2 regions of the Dendrosporobacter quercicolus genome follow, and region 1 is predicted to be linked to the other one. Evidence: a T-box and tRNA genes for the amino acid it is inferred to sense, from the RefSeq annotation. Region 1 holds a T-box; the other holds one or more tRNA genes.
The links. A T-box is a leader RNA that pairs with one kind of tRNA and senses whether it is charged. The one in region 1 lies ahead of leuS (leucine--tRNA ligase), so its partner is inferred to be a tRNA-Leu.
Positions count from the first base shown of each region.

Region 2: it has a tRNA-Leu gene. The T-box ahead of leuS (leucine--tRNA ligase) is inferred to sense a tRNA for this amino acid. The anticodon was not compared.

Region 1 covers NZ_FNHB01000001.1:809,988-825,811, forward strand. The annotation lists gene BLR06_RS03975 (TonB-dependent receptor plug domain-containing protein) at 1-1,159, opposite strand, end outside; gene BLR06_RS03980 (MFS transporter) at 1,590-2,816, shown strand; gene BLR06_RS03985 (ComEA family DNA-binding protein) at 2,830-3,405, opposite strand; gene leuS (leucine--tRNA ligase) at 3,616-6,099, opposite strand; T-box leader at 6,239-6,447, opposite strand; gene BLR06_RS04000 (hypothetical protein) at 6,598-6,987, shown strand; gene BLR06_RS04005 (cytochrome c biogenesis CcdA family protein) at 7,178-7,858, opposite strand; gene BLR06_RS04010 (TlpA family protein disulfide reductase) at 7,863-8,393, opposite strand; gene lgt (prolipoprotein diacylglyceryl transferase) at 8,498-9,283, shown strand; gene BLR06_RS04020 (response regulator) at 9,394-10,050, shown strand; gene BLR06_RS04025 (FAD-binding oxidoreductase) at 10,245-11,627, shown strand; gene BLR06_RS04030 ((Fe-S)-binding protein) at 11,630-12,949, shown strand; gene BLR06_RS04035 (trifunctional glycoside hydrolase family 18/polysaccharide deacetylase/glycosyltransferase family 2 protein) at 13,600-15,824, opposite strand, start outside.
Region 2 covers NZ_FNHB01000014.1:18,436-34,259, forward strand. The annotation lists gene BLR06_RS17465 (DNA recombination protein RmuC) at 1-1,057, opposite strand, end outside; gene BLR06_RS17470 (hypothetical protein) at 1,266-2,177, opposite strand; gene BLR06_RS17475 (hypothetical protein) at 2,495-3,052, shown strand; tRNA gene BLR06_RS17480 (tRNA-Leu) at 3,588-3,676, opposite strand; tRNA gene BLR06_RS17485 (tRNA-Cys) at 3,691-3,765, opposite strand; tRNA gene BLR06_RS17490 (tRNA-Gly) at 3,772-3,846, opposite strand; tRNA gene BLR06_RS17495 (tRNA-Phe) at 3,853-3,928, opposite strand; tRNA gene BLR06_RS17500 (tRNA-Asp) at 4,049-4,125, opposite strand; gene BLR06_RS17505 (response regulator) at 4,260-4,622, opposite strand; gene thiD (bifunctional hydroxymethylpyrimidine kinase/phosphomethylpyrimidine kinase) at 4,640-5,443, opposite strand; gene BLR06_RS17515 (hypothetical protein) at 5,485-6,153, opposite strand; gene BLR06_RS17520 (ABC transporter substrate-binding protein) at 6,352-7,440, shown strand; gene BLR06_RS17525 (ABC transporter permease) at 7,464-8,240, shown strand; gene BLR06_RS17530 (ABC transporter ATP-binding protein) at 8,254-9,081, shown strand; gene BLR06_RS17535 (DUF1540 domain-containing protein) at 9,095-9,250, opposite strand; gene pyrE (orotate phosphoribosyltransferase) at 9,458-10,030, opposite strand; gene pyrF (orotidine-5'-phosphate decarboxylase) at 10,031-10,747, opposite strand; gene BLR06_RS17550 (dihydroorotate dehydrogenase) at 10,764-11,705, opposite strand; gene BLR06_RS17555 (dihydroorotate dehydrogenase electron transfer subunit) at 11,705-12,469, opposite strand; gene carB (carbamoyl-phosphate synthase large subunit) at 12,462-15,683, opposite strand; gene carA (glutamine-hydrolyzing carbamoyl-phosphate synthase small subunit) at 15,687-15,824, opposite strand, start outside.

The sequences.
Region 1 (15,824 bases):
GTGTCCAATTGTCGGGCAGCTTCCATTGATTTTCTAAAAATACAGATTTAGTCGTAACGCCGCGGTTGATGGTGTCTTTATCGTCCAAATGCTCTTTGAGCCAATTGGCGCCGCCTACCAAAGTGTGGTTTTCACTTAACTTCCAGTTTTGCTGCCATTCCGCTCCATTGGCATAGAGATCATACGTATAGGGACTAACCCCGTCCGATTTTACTAAGGATTGATAAAGCGTTCCGTCTGAGGTATTGCGATATACCCGAAAAAAGTTGGCTGCACCGCTGTCTTGATTCCAGCGATATGTTAAAGCAACATTATTGCTGGTAAGATCCTGCCTGCCGGCAGGATTTGCGGCGCTGCCGTCAGCGATTAAGGCTGCACCGAAAGCGCTCTGATCATTGGTATGTTCCCACTGAAAGGAAAGATCGCGGCCATTGCCCAGTTCCTTATCCAGACGCAGTGTGACTAAATCCTGGTCGATGTCGCTGGCGGCATGGGTTCTGGTCTTTCCGGTTACAGCATCTTTATATTCAAAATCATCGCGTTTCTTTTGCTCGGCGGTAAGTAGATAACGGATATCGCCGGCCGTTCCCTCCGTCGTCAGGCTATAGCGCTTAAAGCCCCAGTTGCCAAACTCCGCGGCTGCCGCCGTACGGCTCTCGTCTCCTCTCCGGGTAATAATATTGATTACCCCGCCGACCGCATCACTCCCGTAAAGAGACGAGCCGGGCCCCCGCAAAACTTCAATGCGTTCGATATTTTCCACTGATAAGCCATCAATATTGATTACATGGTCATTGCCGCTGAACATCAAATGGGGCCAGTTCATTTTGCGGCCGTCAACCAGAATCAGCACACGATCATCGCCATTGAGTACCGGAAATGAGCCAAAGCTGGTTGATCCGGTATTGACATTTTTGCTTCGCAGCACATCCGATATCCGGGTAAAACCACCCTTTTCAATTTCCTCGCCGGTAATAACAGTTACATGAGCCGCCACTTCCGTTAATTTTACCGGAATACGGTTAGCTGTAACAACATACTCATCAAACGTATACTCCTGTTCAGTCTCTTCGGCTGACCCCAGTCCGGTCATTCCGAATAACAGGGCACTGCTCATCAGTGCGCACAACATTTTCTTCCGCTTATGGTTAATGATCATCTTCCCCTTTCAACCAGGCCTGCTCACTGCCGTCATGGAGGCAGCAGCTTTTTACCCTTTAGCAACACTTTACCTCGTGTTATGTAACAAATATCCCATCACCGACTGATTTCAGTCAGTTGGTGAGTCATTACCAATCTATGTCATACCATCGCCCCTGTCCGTTTCCGCTCATACATTTTACATGAGCAAAATGTCATTTGACGTTTAACCAGAAATCAACATATAATAGTCCCAGATACTTTTTGCCACTTCTCATGGCCTTTCTAATTGACTGTTGTCAGTCAATTAGAAAGTTCAATCTTATTGATCATGATAATCACAATCAATAAGATTATAATCCCTGCACTTAAGCAAGTCAATACGTTAATTAAAATTATAAAATTAAGTAGTCAGTATTTAAAATTACAACAGAAAGGCTGTCACTATCATGATTACCGTCAATTGCCACAATGCACCACTGGTCATTCTCATTATCAATATGTTTATCGCCCAGCTTGGCGTCGGTCTGATTATTCCGGTATTGCCGAAATACATGCAGCTATTTGCCGCCAGCGGGGCCGTTCTTGGCTATCTGGTATCGGCAATGGGGTTAACATTGTTTTTGTTTTCACCGCTGGCCGGAGAATTATCGGACCGTTACGGCCGCAAAAGAGCGATTGTATTTGGACTAAGCATGTTCTGTTTATCGCAGTATCTCTTCGGTGCAGCCAGTGAACTATGGCTGCTTTATGTATCCCGGCTGATTGGGGGGATCGGTATCGCTTTCACCTCACCGGCCATTACCGCCTACATCGCCGACATTACCACCGAAGACGAACGCGGAAAAGGCATGAGCTGGCTAAGCGCAGCCATGGCCTTAGGCATTGTGATTGGACCCGGCGTTGGCGGGGTGCTGGCCGAATATGACTTACGCCTTCCCTTTTATTTCGCCGCCGTCGCCTCTGCCCTGTCTATGCTGGCTTCCATACTGGTTTTACCGGAAACATTATCACCAAAAATAAAGACAGCCGCCGGCAAGGCGGAAAAAAAACAGCCGCGAAATGTCCTCCGTCATTTTGCAGCCTCCTTCCAAACGCCCTATTTATCCCTGCTGGTGCTGTTCTTTATCCTCACTTTTGCCTTAGTCAATGTTGAAGTAGTTTTCGGCTTGTACCTCGCTGTGAAATACGGCTATACGCCGCAGGATATCGCCATTTTATTCACCGTTGGGGCAGCAGCCGGTGTAATAATCCAGGCGTTATTCATGGATTGGCTGCTGCGCCGTTTCGGCGAACAGCAAGTAATCCGCTTGTCGCTGAGTTTGGCGGCAATAGCGCTGCTCTTACTGTTGGTTCCCAAGACCTATTTTATGCTGCTTTCCGTCACCGTTTTCTTTTTCTCATTTACCGCTGCCCTGCGCCCCGCCCTGACCACGCTGTTGTCCAAACTCGCCGGGGCGGAGCAGGGTTTTGCCGCCGGCTTAAGCAACGCTTATACCAGTCTGGCCATTATTGCCGGACCGGCCGCTGCCGGACTGCTGTTTGACCTTCATACAGATTTGCCTTATCTCTTTGGCGCTGTCCTTATGCTGGCCAGCCTGGCTGTTCCACTGAAAGAACGACAGCCGGAAACAGCGCTGTCCGCCGTTCAAACTGAGCGGACGGATACGATTTAAAATGAAGCAGAGCTTAAATCCCGATCCGGTCCTTCATTTTGTTATATTTGCTTTCGCCAATGCCCGGTACTTTTTTCAGGTCTTCAATTGCACTGAAATTACCGTTAGACTCCCGGTATTGAATGATTTTCTCAGCGATCGACGGACCTATACCCGGAAGTCTGTCCAATTCCTGTGCCCCGGCAGTATTGATGTTTATTCGCTCTGCTGCCGGCCCGGCGGTTTGGCTTTGCTCAGCGCCGGCAGTATTACTTTTGGTATCCCGGGCCGGTACATGAATTTGCATGCCGTCCCTGAGCGGCTGCGCCATATTTATCTTTGCGGCATCGCCAGTTGGCAGCAGGCCGCCGGCTCCGTCAATTGCGTCCAAAACTCTTGCTCCGGACGCAAGTCTGATTACCCCCGGGTGATTAACCGCACCGCTTACATAAACGATCAGTTCCGGCCCTGCTTCAGTTAATACAGCTTCATTAGAAGAATGTTCAAACTCGCGAACAGCTGTTTTTTGCCAGTAATGATAGGCACTCACGGCCACAACCAGGGCTGACAGCCCGATGATCAGCCAAAATCTCCCTTTATCTTCCACCATATATTTACCCCCTCAGTGCTGCACCAGTACTAGTAAATAATGGTATTTTCTCCTTCAATGTTGTAAAATCCTATGATATTGAACACATCAATAAAAAAAACCGCATTCCGCGCCTTAGCGGCAGAACGCCGCAGGTTGCATCAGCAGTTTTTTCCCCGTTGTAAGCCGCCGACAAGAGGTTCGGCGGCTTTCCTGTTTTCACAGCATTGCTTACTTGACCACAATATTCACAAGCTTTTGCGGTACACAAATGACTTTAATAATCTGCTTGCCGGCAGTGAATTCCGTAACTTTTTCCTGCTCCAGCGCTTTTTTCTCCAATTCGCTTGGCGTCAAGCCTGCAGGTACGACAATTTTATCACGAACCCGGCCATTGATCTGCAGAACAATTTCTACTTCCGCCAAAATAACGGCTTCAGCGTCAAAGGCCGGCCAGACCTGCTTATGAACACTGCTGTCCGCGCTGACCACCTGATGCCATAGCTCTTCGGCAATATGCGGCGCAAACGGCGCCAGCAGTTTTAATAAGGTGGCGGTGACTTCCCGCAGCAATCCCGCATTCGCCACAACAGACTGTTCTTTAGCCGCATACATGGCATTGACCAGTTCCATAATCGCACTGATTGCCGTATTGAAGTTAAATCTGGCGCCGACGTCCTCAGTAACCCTTTTAATCGTAATGTGCAAAACTCTGCGCAAATCTTTTTCTTCTTTGCTCAGCAAACTGTGGTCATAATCATCGTCTGCGCCAACCACCGTTTTTTCATAATAATCAACAATCCGCCAAACCCGTCCCAAAAAGCGGTAAGCCCCTTCGACCCCTTGCTCACTCCACTCCAGATCGCGCTCCGGCGGAGCGGCGAATAAAATAAACAGTCTGGCGGTGTCCGCGCCGTATTTGGCAATGATTTCTTCCGGCGAAACTACATTGCCTTTGGATTTGGACATCTTGGAACCGTCTTTAATAACCATGCCCTGGGTTAACAGATTTTTAAACGGCTCATTAAAGTTTACCAGGCCGGCGTCCTTCAGCACTTTCGTAAAAAACCGCGAATACAGCAAATGCAGTATGGCATGTTCAATACCGCCAATATACTGATCAACCGGCATCCAATAATTGGCCTTGGAGGAATCAAACGGCGCATTGGTATTACGGGGATCGGTATAGCGCAAATAATACCAGGAAGAACAAATAAACGTGTCCATTGTATCGGTTTCCCGCCGGGCGGCTCCGCCGCATGACGGGCAGGTACAACGAACAAAAGCTTCCACCTGGGCCAAAGGAGAAACCGAACCGGTATCAAACCGGACATTGTCCGGCAGCATTACCGGCAGCTCGGACTGAGGCACCGCTACTACACCGCAATGGTCACAATAAATAACCGGTATTGGCGCGCCCCAATAGCGCTGACGTGATACCAGCCAGTCGCGCAGCCGGTAATTCACCCGGCGTTTGCCCAGAGACCGCTCTTCCAGCCAGCCGGCAATCGCTGATTTGGCCGTTTCATTATCCAGTCCTGAAAACTGGCCTGAATTTACTAAAACGCCCGGACCGTCATACGCCCCGGTCATATTTTCCAGACTGGCCTGGCCCTGCTGCCAGTCGATCACCAATCGTTTGGGCAGGTTATACTTTGAGGCAAACTGCCAGTCGCGTTCATCATGCGCCGGAACACCCATGACAGCGCCGGTGCCATACTCAATCAGCACGTAATTTGCCACCCAGATCGGCACTTGTTCCCCGGTAAAAGGATGAACTGCATACGAACCGGTAAACATGCCGGCTTTTTCAAATTCGCTTGAAGTACGGGCAATTTCGCTCTGATTGCGGACACTTTCGACAAAATCGCGAACCGCTCCCGCATTCGGTTTGCCGGCGATCAGTTTCTCAAGCAAAGGATGTTCAGGCGCCAAAACAACATAGGTTACGCCAAACACCGTGTCCTGGCGGGTAGTGTAAACCGGGATTGTTTCGTCAAATTCCGGTACTGTAAAGCTGAATTCAGCACCTTCACTGCGGCCAATCCAGTTTTCCTGCATCGTTTTAACCCGCTCCGGCCAGCCCTTCAGCTCATCCAGATCCTTAAGCAGCCGGTCGGCATAGTCAGTAATTTTAAAGAACCATTGCTCCAGTTCTTTTTTGATTACCACAGAATCACAGCGCCAGCAGTTACCCTCAAGTACCTGCTCGTTCGCCAGAACGGTATTGCATTTGTCACACCAGTTTACAGCCGCCTTTTTCTTATAAGCCAGACCCCGTTCGTAGAACAGTAAAAACAGCCACTGCGTCCAGCGGTAATAGTCCGGATGACAGGTGGCGACTTCGCGGCTCCAATCATACGATAAACCGATTTCCTGCTGCTGGCGCCGCATATTCTCAATATTTTTCCAAGTCCATTCCGCCGGCTGGACGCTATTTTTTATGGCTGCGTTTTCAGCCGGCATACCGAAGGCATCCCAGCCCATCGGATGCAGCACATTATAGCCCTGCATCGCTTTAAACCGGGCAACGACATCGCCAATTGAATAATTGCGAACATGTCCCATATGTAAATTTCCTGAAGGATAAGGAAACATCTCCAGCACATAGTATTCCGGACGCTGACGATTAAGCTCGGTCGTAAACGTGTGTTGTTCCAGCCAATACTTTTGCCATTTCGCCTCAATCTCTTGCGGAGCATATCTCTCATTCATTGATTAGGTAACCTCCCTGTTGTAATCCAGCACTTTTCTTGCCCTTTTGGGCCCAGGATTGTACCAAGCTCAGGATTGCCTTCAGCAAGTCAGAAGCAAGCCGTTCCGACCATATAAGCAAAAAAGCCCCATGGCCGATGCCAGGGACGAGATTTCTCGCGGTACCACCCTGTTTGATGACAAATACACTTGTCAACCCTCTCTTGATCGATAACGCCAATCAGCGTCAGTTGTTTAAGCAACTGCTCCTCCGCAGCGAGTTCAGCTTTATGTTGTATTGGCTCGCATCAACCGCCAATTTTCTGACAGCCACCATTAAAGCCTACTGATCTGCATCACCGGATTAATAAAGGCATTACCTGATCTTCTATGCAAAACCCAGTCAGAATGCCGCTTATTTAATTATATCGCAGGTGCCGTTTAAAAGTCAACTTAACGAAAATATGCTGTTCTATATCGAAAGCGCCAGCATAAATTAAACTATTGAGGAGGTGTATTATGTATAAACTGATTATCGGCAATGTAAGAGTTACTGTATCAGAAGATAGCATCGAGCGAATCCAGGCTACCACAGCTGCCCGGCAGGCAATCGTCGCTGCCGGGCAGCAAGGCAAACTGCTAAGCCTTGTCGAGGTATATTTAACTGACTCCGGATTGGATGTAAAAACAACCGAAAAAACAGGCAGCGCCGTCACCAGAAAAACCATTAAACAAAGCATGCTGGATGGCATGCATTTGGCAATTAAAGAAAAATTGTATCCATCCGGTACCTTCAGCAACAGGGACAGCTGGTATGACAGTGATACCGGCCAGGAATGGCGCGGGGTTGAAGTCGAGGCCGCCCGCAGTGATCTACTGGCAAAATTTGAAGATTGGCTGAAAAGTTGATGTAAGGTAAGGCTGGTTGTTATTTTTGCGCCGGCCTTTTTTATGCCATAGTCCACCAAGTCTAAAGCTATAGGATGAATTGCGCCAAGAACACTGTAGATTTGGGGAAGGTGGACTACCAGGTACCGTCAGCTAAAACTAATTTGCAGATTTTGCTTATTTCTCCTATAATATATAATATTAAACAGAATCAGGCCACAACTCCAATCAGCTTAATCCATACATTAAAATACAATAAAATACCGGTGATTAGGATAACCACGCCGGCGGCCTTTTGAATGTACGGCAGTAAATGCGCAGCCTTTTTTAATCTGTCACGAATTTGATTGAGCAGTACAGTCAGCGCTAAAAACGGAATGGCAAAACCGGCGGCGTAGGCCAGCAATAAACCAATGCTGATTTTTAATGATGCGGTTGAACCTGCATACAGCAAAACGGTTGCCAAAACAGGCCCAATGCAAGGCGTCCAGCCGGTGGTTATCGCGGCGCCCAACACAAACGCGCGAAAACAACCAGCCAGCTGCCCGCTGCTAGGCAAAAGTGGACGGTAATCACGGTTAAGCCCGGAAAACGAAAAAAGTCCAGCCAGCTGTCCGCCCATCATCATCATAAAAATAGCGGCGAATTTCCGAATGAATTCCTGGTATTGGCTAAACAACTGCCCTAACAGCGATGCAGTGGCGCCCATTACAATAAAGACCGCCGTAAAACCTCCCAAAAAACAAACGGCATTCATGACGACCTTGCCGCGCCCGGTTGCAGTGCCGGTTAAACAGGCGGCATAGCTTGGCAGCACAGGAATGACACAGGGCGACAGTACTGAGACAATACCAGCCGCAAAGGCTGCGGCCAGGGAAACATTTTCCGTCATTTCATCACCCCTGCAGTTTTCCGATTACCGCTTCCAGCTCCTGCCGGGTTATACTGCCGGCCTTCCGGTATCGGACGATGCCGTGCTGGTCCGCAACTAACGTGGTTGGTATTGCATTTATTCGAAAAATTTTGGCAACAACAGCTTCCTGATCAAGCAATACGGGGAACTCATAGTGATGCTGTTGAATAAATTCGTACACTTTAGCCGCCGGCTCCTGAATATTTACCGCATAAAACCGGATCTCCTGCCGATGCTTCAGAAAGAATGCATTTAAGCCCGGCATTTCCTCGCGGCATGGCGGACACCAGGTCGCCCAGAAATTAATGACAGTAATGCTTCCCGGCTGGCCTACCGTCACTTGCTGCCCGTCAAGGCCGGTTAAAGTAAAAACCGGCAGCCGGCTGTCCACTGTAACTCCTGTATCAGCCTGCATCTGCATCTGCGCCGGTTTAAAAAAATCAATTAATGTATAACCTATGAAACCTGCAATAACCAGCAGCCCGATGAGGCTGCCCCATCTGCGTTTATCCATGGCTGTCCCCTCTTTTTTGTTATTTTGCCGGACAAGCTGCTGCCATGATAAACTGACAGCAAAAACTATACTATATTCTATCAAATTATTGTTTGGGAGGCTATATGCATCAGTATCTTTTCTTTATTGGTGATTTTCCAATCAGAGCTTACGGTCTTATACTAAGCCTAAGCATTATTTTAGCAACCGGTACTGCCTATTTTTTAGCTAAGCAGGACGGCCGCTGGCATAGCCACGTACCTGACATGGGCATTTACTGCGGCCTGGCCGGTATTGTCGGCGCGCGGCTGTGGGATGTATTTTTTTTCGACTGGGACTATTACAGCCAGCATCTGCTGGAAATTCCGTTTGTCTGGCAGGGCGGCATGGCCATCCAGGGCGGCGTAGTCTTAGGCGTACTGGCCGGCTATATTTATACCAAACGTCATAAAATTGATACCTGGGCCTTTGCCGACATCGTTGCACCGGCGATTATCCTGGGGCAGGCGATTGGCAGGACGGCCAATTTGCTCAATGGGGATGCCTTTGGCCAGCCTACCGGCGGCGGCTTTGGGATTATTTATCCGGCTACAACACTGGCTTACCAGGTCTATGGCAACCAGCCGCTTTGGCCGGCTGAAGTATTTGAAGGTCAGCTGGATATCATTATTTTTGCCATACTGCTGATGTTTCGTACAACCGCTCATGCCAAAGGCCAGGTATTTATTCTGTACGCCGTCCTCTATTCACTGGCCCGCTTCTTTTTAGAATTTATCCGCGGTGATTACGGTACGCTTATGTTCGGTTTAAAATCGGCGCAGCTGACCAGCTTGGTTGTCGTCGTCATCGGCATCCTGCTGTTTATCTGGTGCGGGTTCAACAAAAAGCAGGCCGGCCCAAAACTGCCCTGACTGCCTTTTTATCATTATTTTAAGCAACAAAATAATTATTTTATTTACATTAAGCTTACATTAAAAGGAAATCTATGATACAGTTTTAGTATATTTGGAGGCGTTTTTTTATGAACAAAATCCGGATTATCATAGCTGACGATCACGCCGTCTTAAGATCAGGACTTAAAGCGCTTCTCAGTTATACGCCGCAGTTCGACGTTATCGGTGAAGCTGGCGACGGTATGACTGCGATTAAAATGGTTGAAGAGGTTCATCCTGATGTCTTAATCCTGGATCTTTCCATGCCCGGCATGAATGGTGTTGAATGTATCAAGGAATTGCGGTCTCGTGGCCTGTCCTGTCGTATTCTGGTACTGACAATGTATGATGACGAAGAATATATTAAGGAAGTCATGCGCGCCGGAGCAGATGGCTATGTTTTAAAAAAATCGGCTGATACTGAGCTGATTGAAGGAATTATTAAAATTTATTCCGGCAAGAAATATCTTAATGAAACCATTTCACAAACCCTGATCAACAGTCTGCTGAAAACTTCCACCAATGAGCCGGAAGGGGCAAATCCTTACAAATTGCTTAGTATCAGGGAACGGGAAGTTCTACGTTTTCTGGCGAAAGGATACACCAATAGTGAAATTGCTGAAATGCTTTCACTCAGCCCCAAAACAATCGATACCTATCGCTCACGGATTATGAGCAAATTAAATGTCCGCAAGAAATCAGAATTAGTAAACTACGCAATGCAGCACAAGCTTATTCATACCTGAAACTTCCGCTGCATCAGCCAATTGCTCAGGTTAAAATACTGCCGTAAGAAATTTCACCTTGTAATGTAGGTGTATTTCTTACGGTATTTTACATTGAATGCCCAACTTTACTTATGTGTGCAAAAAGGATAGAATTTAAGACAAATAATAATTTTTTCAATATTATTAATTTTAAGCAGAGGGGTATGAAAAGAATGCAAAACACCCATATTGAGGCTTTAAAGAAAATTGTGGGCCAGGCCAATGTATTGACAAGCCCGGAGGATCTTTACACTTATTCTTATGACGCTACACCAGGCCATGCTCACATGCCGGATGCTGTTGTCATTCCCGCCACAACCCAGGAAGTTTCAGAAATTATGAAATTAGCCAATACCAACAAAATACCTGTTTATACCCGTGGTTCCGGTACCAACTTAAGTGCCGGAACTGTTCCAACTAAAGGCGGAATTGTCCTTTTAATGACCCGCTTTAATAAAATATCGGAAATTGATTTGGAAAACCTGGTAGCCAGTGTTGAGGTTGGCGTAGTTGTCGCCGATCTGAATGATGAAGTTGCCAAACATGGTCTGATTTATCCGCCGGATCCTGGTACAGTGGCCACTGCAACCCTTGGCGGTACGATTTCGGAGAATGCCGGCGGCTTGCGCGGCCTGAAGTACGGTGTTTCCAAACATTATGTTATGGGGCTGGAAGTAGTTCTGGCCAACGGCGATATTATTAAGACCGGCGGTAAAAATGTCAAAGACGTTTCCGGTTACGACATGACAAAATTGTTTACAGGAGCTGAAGGCACGCTTGGTATTCTTACCAGAGCCATCGTAAAACTGGTTCCGGCTCCTGAAGCCAAAAAAAGCATGATGGCTATTTTCAGAGATCTTGATGACGCCGGTAAAGCCGTTTCGGGGATCATTGCGGCTAAAATTATCCCGGCCACCCTGGAAATTCTGGATAATGCAACCATCCGCACCGTTGAAGATTATGCCAAAGTCGGCTTGCCGCTTGATGCTGAGGCCGTACTGCTCATTGAGGTTGACGGCATACCCGAAGTAGTTGAAAAAGAAGCTGCAAAAGTCATGGAAGTGCTGAAAAACAACAATGCCGCTGATGTGCAAATTGCCAAAACTGATGCCGACCGCGATAACTTATGGGCTGCCCGCCGGGCTGCATTGCCGGCTTTAGCCAAACTTCGCCCGACCACGTATGTTGAGGATGCAACCGTTCCGCGGAGCAAAGTTCCCGCTTTCCTTAAAGCAGTAAAAGATATTGCGGCCAGAAATAATGTCACAATCGGTACTTTCGGCCATGCCGGTGATGGCAACATGCATCCGACAATCGTATGTGACCTGCGCGACAAAGAAGAGATGGAACGCGTTCACAAAGCAATGGACGAAATGTTTAAAGCCGCAGTTGAACTTGACGGCACCTTGAGCGGTGAGCATGGCATCGGGTTAGGCAAACTGCCTTGGATGGAATATCAGCATGGTCCCCAGGGCATGAATGCCATGAGAGCCATTAAACGCGCACTTGACCCCAATCTTATTTTAAATCCTGGTAAATTAGTGGGAGAGTGTTAACTATGACTAAAGAAAAAATTTCAGCAAGCGATATCAACGCTCATGACAAAGAGCTGTTAAACGATTTGCAGGATGCTTTAGCCAACTGTATGAAGTGCGGCAACTGTATGGCAGTCTGCCCGATCTACAAGGAAACCGGCCGTGAATCTTCGGTGGCCCGGGGCAAGCTTGCGTTAATGGAAGCGGTGCTTAAAGGAGCGCTGCCGATTAGCTCGGCCTTCGACACGGTCATGGCCAAGTGTCTGAATTGCAAGTCCTGTACGTCTAAGTGTCCTTGCGGCGTAAAAGCTGACGAGCTCATTTTACGCGGTCGCCAGGCTGCCGTTAAATCCCGCGGCCTGCATCCCATTAAGAAAAATGTTTTTCGCTTACTGCGCAACCGACAGTTGTTTGACTTTGCCCTTAAAATGGGCGGCACCTTCGGTCCTCTTACCTTCAAAAAAATCCCCGGTAAAATGGCCGCCGTATCCCGTTTCCCAATGCCGGGAATGGATGCCAGCCGGGCCACTGCGCCCATATCGCCTTCGCCTCTGCGCAGTCAATACCCTGAAGTTATTCCAGTCGCTAACCCAAAAATGAAAGTTGGCTTCTTCACCGGTTGTACCATCAACTATATGTATACCGATGTCGGCGAAGCTGTGATCAATGTTCTGAAAGAAAACAATGTGGAAATAGTCATTCCGAAAACTCAGCATTGCTGCGGCACTCCGGTTTATGTATCAGGGGATATTGATTTAGCGAAAGAGATGGCGAAAAAAACCATTGAAACATTTGAAAACTACCAGGTTGATTATATCATCGGCGCCTGTGGCTCTTGTACGGAAGCACTGAAAGAGTATCCCCACTGGCTCCAGGATGATAAGGAATGGCAGGCCAGAGCCGAAAAAATTGCGAAAAAGACTTTTGAAATCAGTGAGTTCCTGGTAGACGTGCTTGATTTCCGCAAAGACACACTTGGCCCTGTAAACGCTACAGTAACCATGCATGACCCCTGCCATATGGTTCGCGGCTTAAAAGTAACCAAACAACCGCGGGCAGTATTAAAAGCAATCCCCGGTCTGAAGTTCGTTGAAATGAAAGATTGCGACCGTTGCTGCGGATCAGGCGGTTCATTCAGTCTGGCTAATTATGAGCTGTCCCGTAAGATCAATGATAAAAAAGTCGCCAATATCGCCGGTACCAAGGCTGATATTGTTGCAACCAGTTGCGGCACCTGCCGGATGCATCTCCAGGATGGCATTCTGCAAAATCATATGAATCAGGATGTTGTTCATACTGTACAGCTTTTAGACAAAGCTTACCGGGCCGGTAAACGCACTTAAACTATACGGAATAATGAGACGCCAAATTTTGTTATGTTATGCTTCTACCTGTGCCTGTGAACTTGCTTGTTATTTTTTCTATTAGGCAATAACGCAAAGCATGTTCGATTGCTAAAATCAGTTTTCAACCTCTCTACTTCAAGAAAAACCCCGGTTATGCCCAATGTCATTAAGTTAAAAAAATACAATATTATCCAAAAGAGTAGAGTATCCCAAAAGATACCCTGCTCTTTTTTTGAAGAAAAACACTTGACAAATAGCGAGAAACATGTTATCAAACCCCTTGGATGACCAGATTTTAAGAGGCTTTACCAAGTGAACGAATATCCCAATACCGTAAAACAACGCCTGACTTCGCTCATAAACGAAATGTCAGAATCTCCGGCTCTAACACCGCCATTACTTCGTCCAGATCGGACGGACGAGTGCAACATACGCTGCAAAACGCTGTCAGCTTCATTTATAGGGTAGCATAGTTTGACGGATTTGAATAACCTTTTAAGCCGATTTAACTTAACTTAATGACATTGCGGCTATGCCGGTTTTTTTCTTAAGCGGGCGTAGCCCTGCAATCTTGTCCGCCTAAATAGCGTTTTACGGGCGTCACATTCGCTAGGGCTCTTGCTACCCTGTAAACGTCTTCTACCCTTTTAAATTGAGGTTTGGACATTGATCGCTCCCAGTCTTTTTAATTTGTTCCAATTCAAGGGCTTTCCCTTAAAGGCATTAATCAGCGACAAAACAATCATTAAAAACATAAAGTATCGGTAAAAAATCTTCATAGGAATAACCCACATCAAAGGCTTCAAACTTTCTCGCTCTAAACGGAAAGCAAAAACCGTAGTCCCTAAGTCCAGAAGTATGAGCAAACAATACAGAAAAACGATACGGTAGCTGGTTCCGCTGAGTAACTGCCACAGAATCATGATATCAATCGCCGGAACGATGAGCTGGTATAGCACGCCATACAGCCACGAATTGGTGAGGGTTACGAATTGCACCCATTTATTCCTGGCCTTGACCAACAATTTTTTATTTTTCCACAACACCTGTAAAATGCCAAAATACCATCTCACCCTTTGCCGATACAAATCCTTGACGGTATCAGGGGCTTCGGTAAACGCCAGTGCCTTTTCTTCATAGATCACCTTGTACCCATTTTCCAAGAAAGCAATCGGCACATCAGTATCTTCGGCAATGGTATCCGTGCTGAATTTTCCGGCTTCCATGAGATAGGATTTCCGCCAGGCGCCATTGCATCCTGGTACGACAATATTGGCGTGAATTGCCGAATAAGCCCTCCGCTCCAGATTAAAGGAATAAACGAATTCTATATGTTGAAAAAGAGCCACAATTCTATTACGGTTGGTTACTTTAATATTGCCGGCCACTGCAGCCACCTTGATATCCTGAAAATGACGGACTAAATATTTCATGGAATCTTTGGTCACCAGGGTATCAGCGTCAACCGTAATAACAATCTCACCACTTGCCTTTTCCAGCGCATAATTAAGGGCTGCAATCTTTCCTTGGTTAGTCTGCTGGAAAAGTTTTATTCGCGGCTCGTCCCCAAAGGTATTCCGGATGAACTCGTAAGTGTCATCAGTTGAACCGTCATCTATAACCAGGATTTCAAAATCAGTATAGCTGCTATTCAGCAAATGGACAAGCGTATTGCCAATGACCACGTCTTCATTATAGGCGGCTATCAGGACGCTTACTCTCGGACGGTATGCATCATCAAACGTCAGTTGTTTCTGACTTTTTTTGTGTTTTAGAGCCAATAACAGGAAGATAAACAGGCGCAATATGCCTAGCAAGATGGCAACCGGTCCCACTATTTGAAAAATACTGCTGGCAAAAGCGTACAAAGAAACCAGACTGCCGCCGAAAGTCTGAATTAATCGCATATGAGCTATTTGGGGAGGCATCACTTCCCCGCGAGAGACTTGGAGCATATTGGATAAGCTAACACACTGATAATTCAGCCGCTGCAGTTCATTTATGATACCGGCAAACGATCTGATATTGTCGTGGTGCTCTTTATAAACGCCCGGCAAAGTCAGCACCTTCCTGTATCTAAGATCTTCCTCTGCAGGCAGGACGATGGCTTTATTCATTTCATCCATAACATGAGCAAGCTTGAAAGTATTGTCAACCATTATATATCCTTCAGCCTGCAGCGCCTGCAGCGAAGTCCATACAGCCTCATTGTTAATATGATCCCCTACAGTATCCGGCAGTTGATAAAAATGAGTCCTGCGCCCTGTAATGGTTTCGATTAAATATTGGGTCAACACCCTTTCCAGTTTCCACTTATCCGGACCATCAGTGAATTTTCTATTGGCAGAAGAAAGAATGCCCAACTCGTGCCCTTCTTTATATATCCGTTTAACCAAACCCGGGTATTGCAGCGTATTTTTTCCAGTGAGGAAAAACGCCGCCCTGATTTTATAGACCTTCAGCATATCCAAAATGGCCGAAGTCATTTTGGGATCAGGGCCGCCTTCAAAGGCCAATACTATTTTTTTATCCTGTTTTTGAATCATTTTCAATTGAAAAGGTACGGGCGGCAAATACTCCACATCATAAATAAATTCCAGTCCCGTTGTTTTAAGCACCCTTTTTCCAGATTTGCCGGCAATCGCTTCTTTTACAATATTGCCCGGTTCGATAACAGGTTGCTCTGGTATCGGAATGGTCTCCACCCCTTGCCCCGGTGTTCCTTGTTTCAGGTCTCTAATAACCTGCCATACAGCCGGATCCTCCGACCCAACACGCCATAAAGCGACTCCGGCCGTCCCTTTGGCCGCTGCCATCCGGGCTGTATTATGAAAGGTAGCGCTGTCGAGAAACCATACCTCATGCCCGATCC
Region 2 (15,824 bases), on a different contig from region 1:
TGTTTAATAAAGCCGCCAGTGTTGTCGGACCGGTAACAATCACTTTATACTCTCTCATCAGTATATCACACAGCCCCGGACGTCTCAGCACTTCTGCATATAGCCCTTCGATCGGCAAAAACAAAATGGCAAAATCGGTAGTATCAGGTACACAAATATATTTGGCGGCAATATCTTTCGCTTCTGCCTTAATGCGGTTTTCGAGGGCTTTGGCAGTCTCTTCGGCAGCGGCAAAATCCCCCTGCTCCTGGGCATCCTGCAAGCGCTGATAATCCTCCTGCGGAAATTTAGCATCAATGGGCAGCCATACAATACTGCCCTCCTTATCCCGGCCCGGCAGCTTGATTGCATACTCAACCCGTTCATTGCCGCCTGGCCTGGTAACAACATTTTGCGCATATTGTTCAACAGTTAAAACCTGCTCCAGAATATTGCCTAGCTGCATTTCCCCCCAAATGCCCCGGGTTTTGACATTGGTAAGAACTCGTTTTAAGTCGCCAACCCCCAGCGCCAGGCTCTGCATTTCACCCAGGCCTTTGTGAACCAGTTCCAGACGTTCACTGACCAGGCGAAAGCTCTCGCCAAGTCTTTTCTCCAGTGTATCGTTGAGTTTTTCATCCACCGTCTTGCGCATTTCATCCAGCTTCCTGGTATTATCCTGCTGTATTGCCTTCAATTGGCCTTCCACCGCATCACGCAGCTTGTCCATCCGCTGCTCATTGCGTTGAGTAAGCTGACCAAGTTGTTTAGCGAAACTCTCCAATTGCGATAACTGTAGAGCTGCATTTTCATTTAGCCGGCTCAGCACCGATTCATTAAAACGATTCAGCGCATTCGCCAGTTCATCCCGCAGTCCCCTCGCGTTAACGCCGTTTTCGGCCCTGCTCTTGGCCAGTTCCTCCTGAAGCGATTTCTCCATTCGCTCCAGGCTGCGCTCAATGCCATAAAGCGTAACCGACAGGTCCTTGCGCCGCTTTAACACCCGCATGACCAATATAGACAAGCCGATGACTGAAACCAAATTCAGCCCGGTCATCATGACAATAAATATATCCATGTTATACCCCCAGTTGCCGCTGAATACAGCTAATGAAAAAACCGCTCACATCAAAGAGCAGTTTCATGCTTTGCAATCAGAAAAGTTAATTTCCTTAGTATGTTATAACCCGTAACCTCCCGGTTCCTGCGCATTCCTCCTGTAAGTTATGGCTTCGAACATCAGGCTGTGGCTTTGCTGCTCTCAAATCCCGGCGAAGGCGGGTTCTCTAATCTTGTTCTATTGTTGCCATGCGCCGGGCCAGCCACTCAATCCATTGATCGACAAAACCAAGTTCCCGCAATAAGTCATCCGGGGCCTTGATGCGCCCCTGTTCCAAAAACATCATGATCCGGTCCTTGACCAGCGACGCTTCAGTGAAAAATTCCCCGGCCGGCATGTCCGGTTCAGGAAACGCAACGGTATATTCATTATAAATGTCCACTGCCATCGTCTCGTAGATATCCAGCGGTTTGCCAACAATGGCTGTAAACTTGTTTGCGGCAATACAGGTCAAATGAGCCTTGACCTGTCCGGCCAATTCGGTATACCGGCGCTGATACTCCCTAATATGGCGGTTAACGGCTTCATCATTGGCAACCACGCCGCTAAGCAGCTCCCGCACTGCGATATAGCCGCTCAGATCATAGCTGAACAACTGTTGATCCGGCGTCTTTTCCAGCCACCTGCTTACAGCGGAATCCATTAACCGGCCGGCGGCTGCGGCAAACTGCCGGTCAAGTTCATAAATTTGCCGGCATAAGTGATAGACCAGCTGCGCCGGCTGCTCCGGTTGCTGTAAATTGACGGCAAAACATTTTTCACAGTAACCGGTTTGCTGATAAACAAGCGGTTCGCCCTGTGCTACAGCAGGAAAAGGAAGTCCAAGAGCGGCATATCGCTTTTTTTGCTCTGCCAAACGGCTTTTTTCAATATGAACAACGCTTTCATTTCTAAAAGCAACTTCGATAATCTCGTTACAGCACAAACAGCGGCATATTTTTTTGCTGATACGCGCCGCAATATATTGAGCTTGTTTGGGAAAAACAAAATGATATACTGCTGTTTCGATAAAAGCAAAAGTAAATACCTGCTCCAACTGATTGAGCATCGGTATCGTGGGTTGGTTTTGAATTGTCATAGAATACTCCCCGGTAATAATATGGTTTATCGCTTATACATTCGGCCTTACCTGTAAAAATCCTTTAATCCAATCGTCAGCCGGGTCATCCAACAGTCCTGGCTCATCCGCCTGTTTTGGCAAACATGAATTAAAAGCACAGGCTTACGGGCCGCTTTGTCTGAACTTTTTCCTTTAACCTGTCCCAAGGCGCCACCGCTAAACCTTCCGATCTCGCAGGAGCGTTCCCGCTCATCGGAAAAGAAAAACCCGGTTGTATGTTTAGACAGGAAATTATTGGTCTTTGTCGAAATGTCACCCCAAAGGAGGTGATTGCAATGAATCTTGCATTGTTAAAAGAATTGGAGGACTTAAAGAAAAAGCAGGGAACTTTGTCTGCACGTCTTGCCAAAAAAATCGAGACAAAGATTGAACATTCCATTACCGAAGCTTTTCATGACTTTGACCGGTTTTTCAAAGAGAACGGCTTTGAAGTTCAATCGGGTGAACGTATTGTATCGGCGTCTTACGGAAATTTGAAAGCCACACTTAAATATGATATTCCGGAGGCTCCTTATCTAAATTGTTACTTTGCGTTCGATCTGATTTTACAATTTCAGGAAAATACTGAATATCAACTACTTCTTATTTCAAAGCACCAAAACCGCACCACTGAATCTTACGATGCAACGGAAGGCCCAGCTCAACAGATAAGACAAAGCATTCAGGAAGTTACGGCCAGTATCGAAAAAACTGAAGAAAGTATTAAAAATTTCTCTAAAGAAATCTGGTCATTCGAGTTGCGCTCGAAAAAACAGAAGAAAAAAGCGAATCGTAACATCTATGATTCTGTATACGAATTACTGACTACTACGCTTACCAAGGAACATGAATAGTCAATCCATGGTATTCAATTTGTTGTACTAAATCATTCGTAATTTGCTCAATTTGTTTTTGAGAAAAATGTTCGACAGCAATTCAAATTTCAATATCGCTAACGAATCTCTAACTCCTTTGGCCGTTCCGCAAGTTGCTTCTGTGGTCGGCGTTTTCTTTTTCCAGCGCCTCAATCCGCCGCTCCCTGGCGGCCAGCGCTTTCCTCAGCCCGGGTAAACCGTTCCATCGTAAGCCTTAGGCTTTCCTCTCTCATTTTAGACATGAAAAAACCGCCCTATGAAAGGACGTTTTGGGCTATAATATAAAGGCTCCTGTTTTTCGCGGGAGCCTTTACTAATTTCTCCGTTATTGTGATTACCTCTTTCTCCATTCGGGCAGGACGTAGACGTATGATCCTGGCCCAGTTTGAATCCCGGCGCTGCCATCCGGTTGCAGTCTCAATTCGCTTGACTATATTCGCTCGCTATAAAACAAAAAGACCCGGACAGAGTCCAAGGCATGTAGTAATCACACTCAAGTTAGTTTGCTTAGATTTGGTGCCGAGGACCGGAATCGAACCGGTACGGATGTTACCATCCGACGGATTTTAAGTCCGTTGCGTCTGCCAGTTCCGCCACCCCGGCATGATAAATTTTGTTGGAGGCGGCACCCAGATTTGAACTGGGGAGTAGAGGTTTTGCAGACCTCTGCCTTACCACTTGGCTATGCCGCCGTTTTATGGAGCGGAAAACGAGATTCGAACTCGCGACCCTCGCCTTGGCAAGGCGATGCTCTACCACTGAGCTATTTCCGCAATAAATGGTGCCTCAGGACAGAATCGAACTGTCGACACGAGGATTTTCAGTCCTCTGCTCTACCGACTGAGCTACCGAGGCAATTTGGATTTTGGATATTAGATTTTGGACTTTGGAAGCCGCACTAATAACCTGCTATATTATAGTCAGACTGCTATTGCTTTAATTCAATAGCCAATGTCCAACAGCCAACATCTAAAATGGCGACCCGGATGGGACTCGAACCCACGACCTCCGCCGTGACAGGGCGGCATTCTAACCGACTAAACTACCGGGCCACATATTAAACGCATAATCTATTGTATATCAGAGCCTTTTGCATGTCAACCAATTTTTAAAACCTCTAACCCCAACATCTGCGACAACAAAAGTTATTATACATAAAATCCAGCTTTTTGTCAAGTTTTTTTGATTATGTGGCTAACACTTTATTAATGGCGGCCACCACCTGCTCCGGATCAAAAGGTTTAACAATAAAAGCAGAAGCCCCAACAGTCAGTGCATCACTAATGATCGCCTTTTGACCTAATGCGGTAACCATAATCACCCGCGCCAAAGGGTTCTCATTATGAATGATCTTCACTGCTTCTATGCCATTTAAATTAGGCATCGTTATATCCATGGTCGTCACCTCCGGTTTGTGCAGGCGATACATTTGTACAGCCTGTTTTCCGTCACCGGCTTCAGCAACCACCTCATGACCGTTTTCAACCAGTACCTTTTTTAGCATCATTCTCATAAAAGCGGAATCGTCGCAAATTAGGATCCTAGCCATTTTTCACCCTCCATATACTAGTACAAACCAGCTCGATGATATAGTTCATAGAAATGATGCGTAGGACCAATCCCCTTGCCGAGAGCAAAACCGTGTGTAATAGCCATGGTAATATAGCGCTTGGCCTCAGCAACGGCGGCTTCGACGCTCAAGCCTTTAGCCAGGCCGGCGGCAATAGCCGAAGAAAATGTACAGCCCGTACCATGGGTATGCACACTGTCAATCCGCTCATTGGCAAAGCTGCTGAACTTATTGCCGTCATACAGCAAATCGCAGGCGCTGCCCGGTAAGTGGCCGCCCTTAACCACAATATATTGTGCACCCATTTCTTTGATCACTGCAGCTGCTTTTTTCATGTCCGCCTGATTGTTGACTTCAAATCCCACCAATTCCGATGCCTCATACAAATTTGGCGTCACTACCAGGGCCTGGGGAATGAGATGCTTCTTCAAAGCTGCAATCGCATCCTTTTTCAATAATTGGCTGCCGCTCTTTGCTACCATAACCGTATCAAGAACAATATTGCGCGCCTTATGACGAACCAATGCCGCAGTTACTGTTTTGATAATTTCCGAATTCGACAGCATGCCGATTTTGACGGCATCAACCCTAATATCGCTGAACACGGCATCAATCTGGTCATTAATAATTTCTGTATCTAGCTCCCGGATGCCGGTAACTCCGCAAGTATTTTGAGCAGTGATGGCCGTGATGGCGCTCATGCCGAAAACGCCCAAGGCTGCAAAGCTTTTTAAATCCGCCTGAATTCCGGCGCCGCCGCTGGAATCAGAGCCGGCTATCGTTAAAGCTGTATTCCACATCTAAAAATCCTTTCTTAACCTATATAATAGCACATAATCACTTAAACCGCCTGAATTTGCTTACGCATATCCTCCAGGGCGGGCACAAGATAAAGTGACAGCTTATCCGCCAGTTCTGACAGTAATTTGGTTTCAAAATTTGCTGCCATTTGCAGTGTCCGCTTAATGCGCATTTCGCCAAAAAATTCATCCCGGTAAATATTATAATATATAATCAAATTACTGTCAGAGGAAAAATCACTATAATCTAAAATGATGTAAGACCCGTTGATTATTTTCAGCGGCTGCTCCGGCCTGATAAAGAGTTCAAACCCGGCAATTTGTTCCGGTAATTGAGCTGCATATGACCATTCGACGATTTTCTTTTCCCGGAAAATCAGATCTAAATCCTGAACATTAAAGCAGCCCAGTTTGGCGAGTGTTTGATCCAGATGTTCTGCTAAAACCTTCTCTAATGCCGCTAAATCAGCGACAATATAGGAAATATCACAAAACACCACTAACCCGACAGTAATTTTCGCAATAAATTCTTTGGTTGCATTGTCATAAATTACCGAAAAGCTCCGCCTTTGGTCTTGATTGCAATAACGAAATATCCTGTAAACTGTGTCCTCCTTGATAAACTCAGGGATAAGTTTGAACCCGTGTAAAGCTTCGGGAAGCTTTTGTAAATGCTCCGAATCGCAAATTTGTTTAATGATTTCTTCCATAATAACTCCCTTGTCTGATAGAAGTCCGAACGGCTGTAACTTTGCCGGAAGCTCAGCCTCTGTCTATTCGCCGGGTTTGCTGGGGTTGCTAAATATTTATATATTCTGGCTGATCGGCAAAAAACCTGCTGCTATTGTCACCAAAATAATGGTATTTGAATAACATGCAGTAATCTTATTTGACAAGTGGGAGGGAAAATGATGAGAAGACATTTTTTTGCGAAATACACCATAGTTCTGCTGTTTGTCTTGATCGCTCTATTACATACTGCCTGCTCACAGGCCCCGTCTGCGCCTGTTACCGGTAAAGCACCCCATTGGGTTCCTGATTTGGCGCCGCTGTCGCAGCAAACCACGGTAAAGGTCGGCATGAAGCAGGTAGCCTCTGACGCCGGTATTTTGATTGGCATGGCCAAAGGCTACTATACTGATTTGGGTATTACCATTGATCCTGTGCAATTCAATTCCGGTCAGGAAATGATTAATCAACTGGCGGCAGGTCAGCTTGATGTTGGCGCAACAGTTACCTCCTCCGGACTGTTGAACGCCATGTCCCGGGATATACCGGTAAAAATTGTCGCCGATAAAGGCATTAACGTACCAGGTAAAGGATATTACCGTCTGGTCGTTCGTAAAGACCTGGCCGGCGCTTTGACGGACTACAGTCAGCTGCACCGGAAAAAAATAGCGATTGTCGCGACCGCTTCGCTGGATGAAATTGCTTTAGCCCGCATACTGCAAAAAGGCGGTTTAACCACTGCCGACGTGGATGTTCAGGTCATCCGCTCTTTTCCCGATATGCTGGTTTCCTTAAGCAATAAAAGTATTGACGCCGCAATGCTCATTGAACCCTTTGTCACTTTAGGCATGAGCAAAGATATTATTGATCCCTGGAAAGACCCTGTGGACTATGACCCGGATGCGCAAACCGCACTATTGGTTTACGGTACCAGTATGACCAAAAATCCTGAACTTGCCAACCGGTTTATGACCGCCTATCTACAATCACTGCGTGATTACAACAATGCTTTTTTCAAAAATCAGAATAAAGCCGAGATCATTGATATTCTCTGCAAATACTCCGTTGTCAAAGACCCGGTCCTTTACGAAACAATGTATCCCACCGGCCTCAACCCGGATGGCTACGTCAAACTAAAAGGGGTGGAACTCGACCTGGCCTGGTATAAAGAAAATCATCTGTTAAAATCAGATATTAGCCTGCAAGATGCCGTTGATCATAGCTTTGTAGATTTTGCCTTAAAAAAGCTGGGACCGTATCAACAATAAGTGATCTGGTATGAGGTGAGTGTATGGCTAAACTGTCAAGTGATTCCACAGCAATTCGTATGTTATCTGTTTTGTCGCCGCTGACACTTCTGCTCTTATGGGAAGTGCTGGCCCAGGTCGGCGCTATCGATATCCGGTTGTTTTCCAGTCCAACCTTAATATTTAAAGCATTTATTCCCCTGCTGTTGTCGGGCGATCTTTTTCACCATACTGCGGTAAGTGTTCAGCGAGTGATTTTTGGTTTTGCCGCCGGTTCGATACCAGGCATTATGGTTGGTATCAGCATGGGATTGTCGCCCCTCGTACGATCAGCCATTGAGCCAATGATTGCGGCGACCTACCCCATCCCCAAGCTGGCCTTAATGCCACTGATCCTGTTAATCTTTGGGCTGGGCGAAACCTCAAAAATATTTACCATTGCCATTGGCGTTTTCTATCTGGTGGTAATTAATACAATGGCCGGGGTTCTCAGCATTGATCGGATTTATCTTGATGTAGCCAAGAACTTTGGCGCCAGCCGAAAAAATTTTTACTTAACCGTCGCTCTGCCAGGCGCTCTGCCGATGATTTTTGCCGGCTTGAAGCTTGGCATGGGCATGGCTTTAATTTTAATTGTGGCGGCTGAACTATCCGCAGCCAAAGCTGGTATCGGCTGGATGATTTGGCGGGCTTATGACATGTTTGATATTGAGCAAATGTTCGTCGCCCTGATTATGCTGTCTGTGCTTGGCTATATTTTTTCACTCATTCTCGATCTGTTAGAACGGCTGGTATTACCGTGGAAGCAGCAATGCCGTTAAGGAGGAGGTCGCCATGTGCAATACAACGAACCGGATCGTAATGAAAAATGTCAGCAAAACATTTACCACAAGCCACGGTCAGGTAACGGCATTGCAAAACATCAATTTAACCATTAAAAACGGTGAATTTTTCTGCATTGTCGGCCCCAGCGGCTGCGGCAAAACTACCTTGCTCAGAATATTGGCGGATTTGGAAGAGGTGTCCGGCGGTATGATCAGAATCAACAGCGACGGCGGCAATCGTCCGGTCAATTCGATGGTCTTCCAGGAGCAGTCCATTTTTCCCTGGATGACAGTTGCCGAAAATGTAGCTTACGGACTGCGAATGCGAGGCATTGCCAAAAAACTGCGCGCAGATATTGCCAGCCATTATATTAAGATGATTGGACTTAACAAATTTGCCCGCGCGTATCCCTGTCAGCTTTCAGGCGGCATGAAACAGCGGGTAAGCGTTGCCAGAGCCTTTGCCACTGATCCTGAAATACTGCTGATGGATGAACCGTTCGGCGCCTTGGATGAACAAAACCGTATCCTCCTGCAGCAGGAGTTGCTGCATATTTGGGATACCAGTAAAAAAACTACTGTTTTTATTACTCATAGCATTGATGAAGCTCTTTGTGTGGGTGATAAAGTAATGATCATGACCGCCCATCCCGGTACAATAAAATCAGTGGTCGAAGTTGATCTCCCCCGGCCCCGCGATATTGCAGCAATTCGCACAACCGTGCATTACAACGAACTGTTCCAGCAAATCTGGCTGAGCTTACGGGAAGAAGTACTAAAAAGCAAGCAGCAGGAATTCAACGCCAATGAAAACAGTCAGCCGGAAGCTTCCGGCTGACTGTTTTCATTGGTTATTGCAGTTTAAAGGTATGGCAGTTGGTCTCCTGAACATCGCCGGCCTGTTTTCCGCCACTGTCTACACTTACTTCAATGGCGTTCGCAGTACAGCGCTGACCCTGACTCCAAAACTTACAGTTTTCAACCCGGCACTTAACATCTTTTGCCATTTTATCACCTCCTGCACAATTATTATCGGCAAAAACAGAGGTGATTATGTTCGAAAAACTGCGTTAAGATATTGTAATTAATGCCGTTGCCTTCAATAAAAAACTGAGCTCGCAAACTACATTTAGGAATTTTTATGCCATTTTTTTGCATTGGTTTATTTGCTGTCCCTTTGCGTATTTCGGGTACTTGCAGTTAAACCGTTATCATTACAGCTTCCGGCTGCCCCGTTTCGTCATTGGTACGCCGGCTTTGCACAGCGGACAGCCTTCCGGTTGATAAGTGGTAACAGACAGCTTTAACAAGGCCTTGCAGGGAACGTCAAAATTGACCTTGCCGCCGCTCCGGTCAACCAGCAGCCCGATTCCCACCGGAATACCGCCGTGTTCGCGGACTACCTCCAGCACTTCCTGAACAGATCCGCCGGTGGTTACAATATCCTCCACAATCAGCACTCTTTCCCCCGGCTTAATGACAAACCCGCGCCTCAGGGTCATTTTCCCATTCTCGCGCTCGGTAAAAATCGCTCTGGTACCAAGATTTTTGCCAACTTCGTGAGCCAATAGGATGCCGCCGGTAACCGGCCCGACGACCACCTCCACCTGTTCGGCTGCAAATTTGCCGGCTAAGGCCGTGCACAGGCGGGCAGTAAACGCAGGATGCTGGAGGACTTGAAATTTTTCCACATATAATGGACTATGTAAACCTGACGTCAGTAAAAAATGTCCCTCCATAATCGCACCGGTATCGATAAACAGCTGTTTTACTTCAGCTTCATTCATTTATTCGCCCTCCATTTCCGCTAAAATCCGCTCAGCCGCCTGCCGGGGATCGGCTGCTGCAGTAACCGGACGCCCGATCACCAGATGACTGGCTCCGGCCGCTAACGCGCCATGAGGCGTCGCCACCCGGCTTTGATCATTTCGCTCGCTGCCCTGCGGCCTGATTCCCGGTGTAACAATCAAAAAGTCATTGCCGCAGGCTTCTCTGATCAGGGCAGCCTCCTGCGGTGAAGCTACTACGCCATCAATGCCGGCAGCCTGAGCCAGCCGCGCAAAGTTAACAACCTGACCGGAAAGCTCAGCCGTCTGGCCAATGCTCGACCACTCCGTTTGGTCCATACTGGTAAGCACAGTAACGGCAATCAGCTTTGGTTTTTCCATTCTCAGCCGCTCAGCCTCGCCGGCGACCGCTTCAGCCGCGGCTTTAAGCATAGCCGGCCCTCCGAAAGCATGCACGTTCAGCATTGCTGCGCCCAGTCCGGTGAGCGACTTCAGGCTCCGGGCCACCGTATTGGGAATATCATGAAGCTTTAAATCTAAAAAAACCTGCTTATTCTGCTGCTGTAAATAATGCAGTACTCGATTGCCAACGCTGAAATATAACTCCATGCCGACTTTATAGTAGTTTACACTGCCGCCTAAATGCTCAACCAGTTGTTCCACTTCACCCATACTGGAAAAGTCCAGCGCCACAATTAACCGCTGATTAGGTTTCATATACCCACTCCTGACGTTATCCGTTAAGGTTCACTCCGCCGACGAGCTGGCCGACGTTGGCCAGCCCCTTGGCAACAAGATATGCTTTGATTCCTGCCGTTATTTCTACAATAGCGCAGGGGTTTACAAAATTGGCGGTACCGACGGCAACAGCGCTGGCGCCGGCCAGCATAAACTCAACCGCATCCTCCGCCGTCATGATTCCGCCCATGCCGATTACCGGAATTTTCACGGCGTTGGCTGCCTGCCAGACCATCCGCACAGCCACCGGCTTTACCGCCGGCCCGGACAAGCCGCCCACAACATTGCCTAAAACCGGTGCACGGGTGTGGATATTGATGGCCATGCCAAGTAAAGTGTTAATTAAAGATATCGCATCAGCACCCGCCGCTTCCACGGTTTGGGCCATTGCGGCAATATCGGTCACATTGGGCGATAATTTTACAATTACCGGCAGGCTGGTGCTGGCCTTAACCGTGCTGACAACCGCCGCCGCACTGTCGCAGTCGGTGCCAAACGCAATTCCGCCCTGTTTTACATTGGGACAGGAAATATTCAGTTCCACTGCGGCAACACCGGAAGTCTCCAGACGTTTAGCCAGCTCCCCATATTCTTGCACAGTATTGCCGGCAATATTGACAATAACCGGGACATCATATTGGGCCAGCTTTGGCAGAGCGGCGGCGAGAAACGCTTCCACCCCCGGGTTCTCCAGGCCGATGGAATTGAGCATTCCCGCGGGCGTTTCAGCAATCCTGACGCCGGCATTGCCGCTGCGGGGCAGCAGTGTCGTCCCTTTTACTACGATTGCCCCAATTTGATTAATGTCGACAAATTCTTCATACTCCAGGCCAAAGCCAAAAGTACCCGAGGCAGTCATCACCGGCGTTTTCATTTTAATGCCGGCAATTTCCACCGCCATCATGTCCGAAGAAATCAATTCGTTATTAACCGGCATCAGAATACCTCCTCGGCCCAAAAAACCGGACCGTCAGTGCAGACTTTTTTCCGTTTTCCGGCTTTGCCGGCGCAGGTGCAGGATAAACAAGCGCCCACGCCGCAAGCCATATGTTCTTCCAGCGACACCTGACAGGGAATGCCAAACCTGCAGGCAAGCACGGCTATTTTTTCCAGCATCGGACGCGGGCCGCAGCCGTAAATCCGGTCATAACCGCCGGCAGCCAATAAGCCCGGCAGGGCATCCACAGTAAAACCGCGCTGGCCGACTGAGCCATCATCGGTAGTGACATGGATTTTATCACAGGTTTTTTTATATAACTCCAGCCAGAACAGCTCCTGCTCAGTACGGCCGCCCATCAAAACTTCCAGCGGGCGCGGGCATAGCCACCGGGCCAGAAAGACCAGCGGCGCCAGACCCATGCCACCGCCGATCAACAGCGGCCGGCTGCATTCCGGATCAAACCCTGTGCCCAGTGGTCCCATGACATCAACAACATCATTGGTTTTCAATTCAGCCAGCCGGGCTGTTCCCGTGCCGACAATACGGTAGATAACGCTGACTGTTCCTTTAGCTGCATCCGCCGCCGCGATGCTCAGCGGACGCCTTAACAGCGGCTGACAACTATCGCTGACCCGGAGGTGGATAAACTGCCCGGGAACTGCCTGAACGGCAACTCCCGGCATATACATTGTAAGCTTATTGATTAAATTGGCAATGGTGATGTGCTGCACAACCGGCGCCTGAACCAATATTTTAGGCAAGCCCATCCCCTCCGCCGACATAGTCCTGCAAAGCCAGCGCATAAACCAGCCGGCGCTCCCGCATAAAACCAAGCACATGCAGCACTTCCTTGGCGGTATCCATGGAGGTCAGGCAGGGAATGGCATGCTCGACGGTAGCCCGCCGGATTTTAAAGCCGTCCCGTTCAGGCTCCTTGCCGTGGGTAAGTGTATTAATCACCATATTGATCTTGCCGGTTTTGATCATTTGGATAATATCGGCTTTATGTTCATGAACCTTTTGAACGATTTCCACATCCAGGCCAAGTGATTGCAGATATTGCGCGGTACCGGCCGTCGCAACCAGGCTATAGCCCAGTTCGGCAAAGCCCTGCGCCAGCCCGCCGGCTTCCGTTTTGTCCTTGTCGGCTACCGTAAACAGCACCGTCCCCTGAGACGGCACATTCATGCCGGCGGCAGTCAGCGCTTTATACAATGCTCTGGCATAATGATAGTCAGTCCCCATTACTTCACCGGTCGATTTCATTTCCGGTCCCAGGGAGATATCGACCTGCTGCATTTTGGCAAACGAAAAGACTGGCGCTTTAACCGCAATATACGGCTTGGGCGGCATCAAGCCCGGCGTATAGCCCAGTGAATGCAAAGTTGCACCCAGCGCGATCCTGGTGGCTACATTAACCATCGGAATATTGGTCACCTTGCTGAGAAACGGAATGGTACGGCTGGAGCGTGGATTTACTTCAATTACATAAACAACTTCATCCACCACTACATATTGAATATTAATCAGGCCTCGAACATTCAGCCCTACCGCCAGCCGCCTGGTGTAATCCACAATGGTGTCAATGACCGCCTGCGTCAGGTTTTGCGCAGGATATACCGCAATACTGTCGCCGGAATGAACGCCGGCTCTTTCCACGTGTTCCATAATGCCGGGAATGAGCACTTCGCGCCCGTCGGCAATCGCATCAACTTCAACCTCGGTTCCCTGCATGTAACGATCCACCAGAACGGGGTGCTCAGGAGAGGCTTTAACCGCTCTGGTCATATAATCATTCAGTTCGGCTTCACTATAAACAATTTCCATTGCCCGGCCTCCTAAAACATAGGAGGGGCGAACAACTACCGGATAACCAATGCCGTCGGCGGCGGTCACGGCATCCCGGACATTGGTGACGCTTGCGCCCTGAGGCCGGGGAATGCCAAGCTCCTCCAGCAGCGCATCAAACTTCTCGCGATCCTCGGCTTTATCGATATTTTCCACTGCCGTGCCGAATACTTTTACACCGGCTTGGGTCAGCGGCCCGGCCAGATTAATGGCTGTCTGTCCGCCAAACTGGACAATAACGCCTTCCGGCTGTTCCTTATCAATGATATTCAGTACATCTTCCGGCGTCAGCGGTTCGAAATACAAACGGTCGGCCGTATCGAAGTCGGTACTCACTGTTTCCGGATTATTATTCACAATGATCGACTCCACGCCGATTTCCCGCAGAGCCCATACGGAGTGAACCGAACAATAATCAAATTCCACGCCCTGCCCGATTCTGATCGGGCCGGAGCCCAATACCATCACCTTGCGGTTATTGGAACCGACGCCTTCATCCTCCTGAGCATAAGTTGAGTAATAATAAGGCGTGGCCGCTTCAAATTCCGCCGCGCAGGTATCGACGATTTTATAGCTGGGGATAATATTCTGCTGTTTACGCAGTGCTCTTATTTCATCAATGCCATTGCCGGTAAGTTCGGCAATGGTTTTATCGGCAAAGCCGATTTTCTTCGCCTGAGCCATCAGCCCTGCCGACAATTCATCCGTGCGCAGCCGGTTTTCCATGGTAACAATATTGAGGATTTTATGTAAAAACCACCGGTCAATTCCTGTAATCTGATGTATTTCCTCCATATCAATATTTCGTCGTAAAGCTTCAGCAACAACAAACAGCCGCTCATCATTCGCCAGCTTTAAATTAAGCTCGACATCTTCGGTCGAAAGACCGGCAATTTCGGGTATATGGAGCCGGTGCAGACCGATTTCCAAAGAACGGACTGCTTTTAACAGCGCGCCCTCAAAGGTACGGTCAATGGACATTACCTCGCCGGTGGCCTTCATTTGCGTTCCCAGTATTCGGTCGGCAAGCACAAACTTGTCAAACGGCCACCGTGGGAATTTAACCACAACATAATCCAGGGTTGGTTCAAAGCAGGCCATTGTTTTCTGAGTAACTGCATTCACAATCTCATCAAGATGATAGCCGATGGCAATTTTGGTTGCAACCTTGGCAATGGGATAACCCGTAGCCTTTGAAGCCAGCGCACTGGAACGGCTGACCCGCGGATTGACCTCAATCACATAGTACTGGTTGCTGTGAGGATCCAGCGCATACTGCGCATTGCAGCCGCCTTCAATGCCCAGCTCCCGGATAATTCTTAGAGAAGCGCTGCGCAGCATTTGATATTCATGATCGGTCAGCGTCTGAGACGGCGCAACAACAATGCTGTCGCCGGTATGAATGCCCACCGGATCAAAATTTTCCATATTGCACACAGTGATGCAATTGTCGTTGGCATCACGCATGACCTCATATTCAATCTCTTTCCAGCCGGCCACACTCCGTTCGATCAGCACCTGGCCGATCAGACTGTATTTAAGGCCGCGGGTAACAATATCGATCAGTTCTTCATCACTGCCGGCGATTCCGCCGCCGGTCCCCCCCATGGTATAAGCGGGACGCACAATCAGCGGAAATCCGATTTCCCTGGCAAATTGCCGGGCGCTTTCGATGTCCTCGACAATGGTGCTCTCCGGTATTGGCTCGCCAATGGCCTGCATGGTCTCTTTGAATAATTCCCGGTCCTCGGCTTTTTTGATTGCTTCAATTGAAGTTCCCAGCAATTCCACGGCGTATCTCTCCAGTACACCCCGTTCGGCCAGCTTAAAAGCCAGATTCAAACCTGCCTGGCCGCCCAAAGTCGCCAGTACGCCATCAGGCCGTTCCTTGGCAATGATTTCTTCTAAAAACTCGGGGGTCAGCGGTTCAATATAAACCCGGTCGGCAATATTCGCATCAGTCATAATGGTGGCCGGATTGCTGTTGACCAGAACAACCTCCAGCCCCTCTTCTTTTAATGCCCGGCAGGCCTGAGTGCCTGCATAGTCAAATTCAGCAGCCTGACCAATAATAATCGGCCCTGAGCCTATAACCAGTACTTTTCGCAGATAGTCCTTCTTCGGCATAAGTTATTCCCCCTGTGTCAGCAGCGTCCAGAATTCGTTAAACAAATAAGTATTATCATCAGGTCCGGGTGCTGCCTCCGGGTGATATTGAATGCAAAACAGCGGTATATCCTTATGGCTCATCCCTTCCACCGTGCCGTC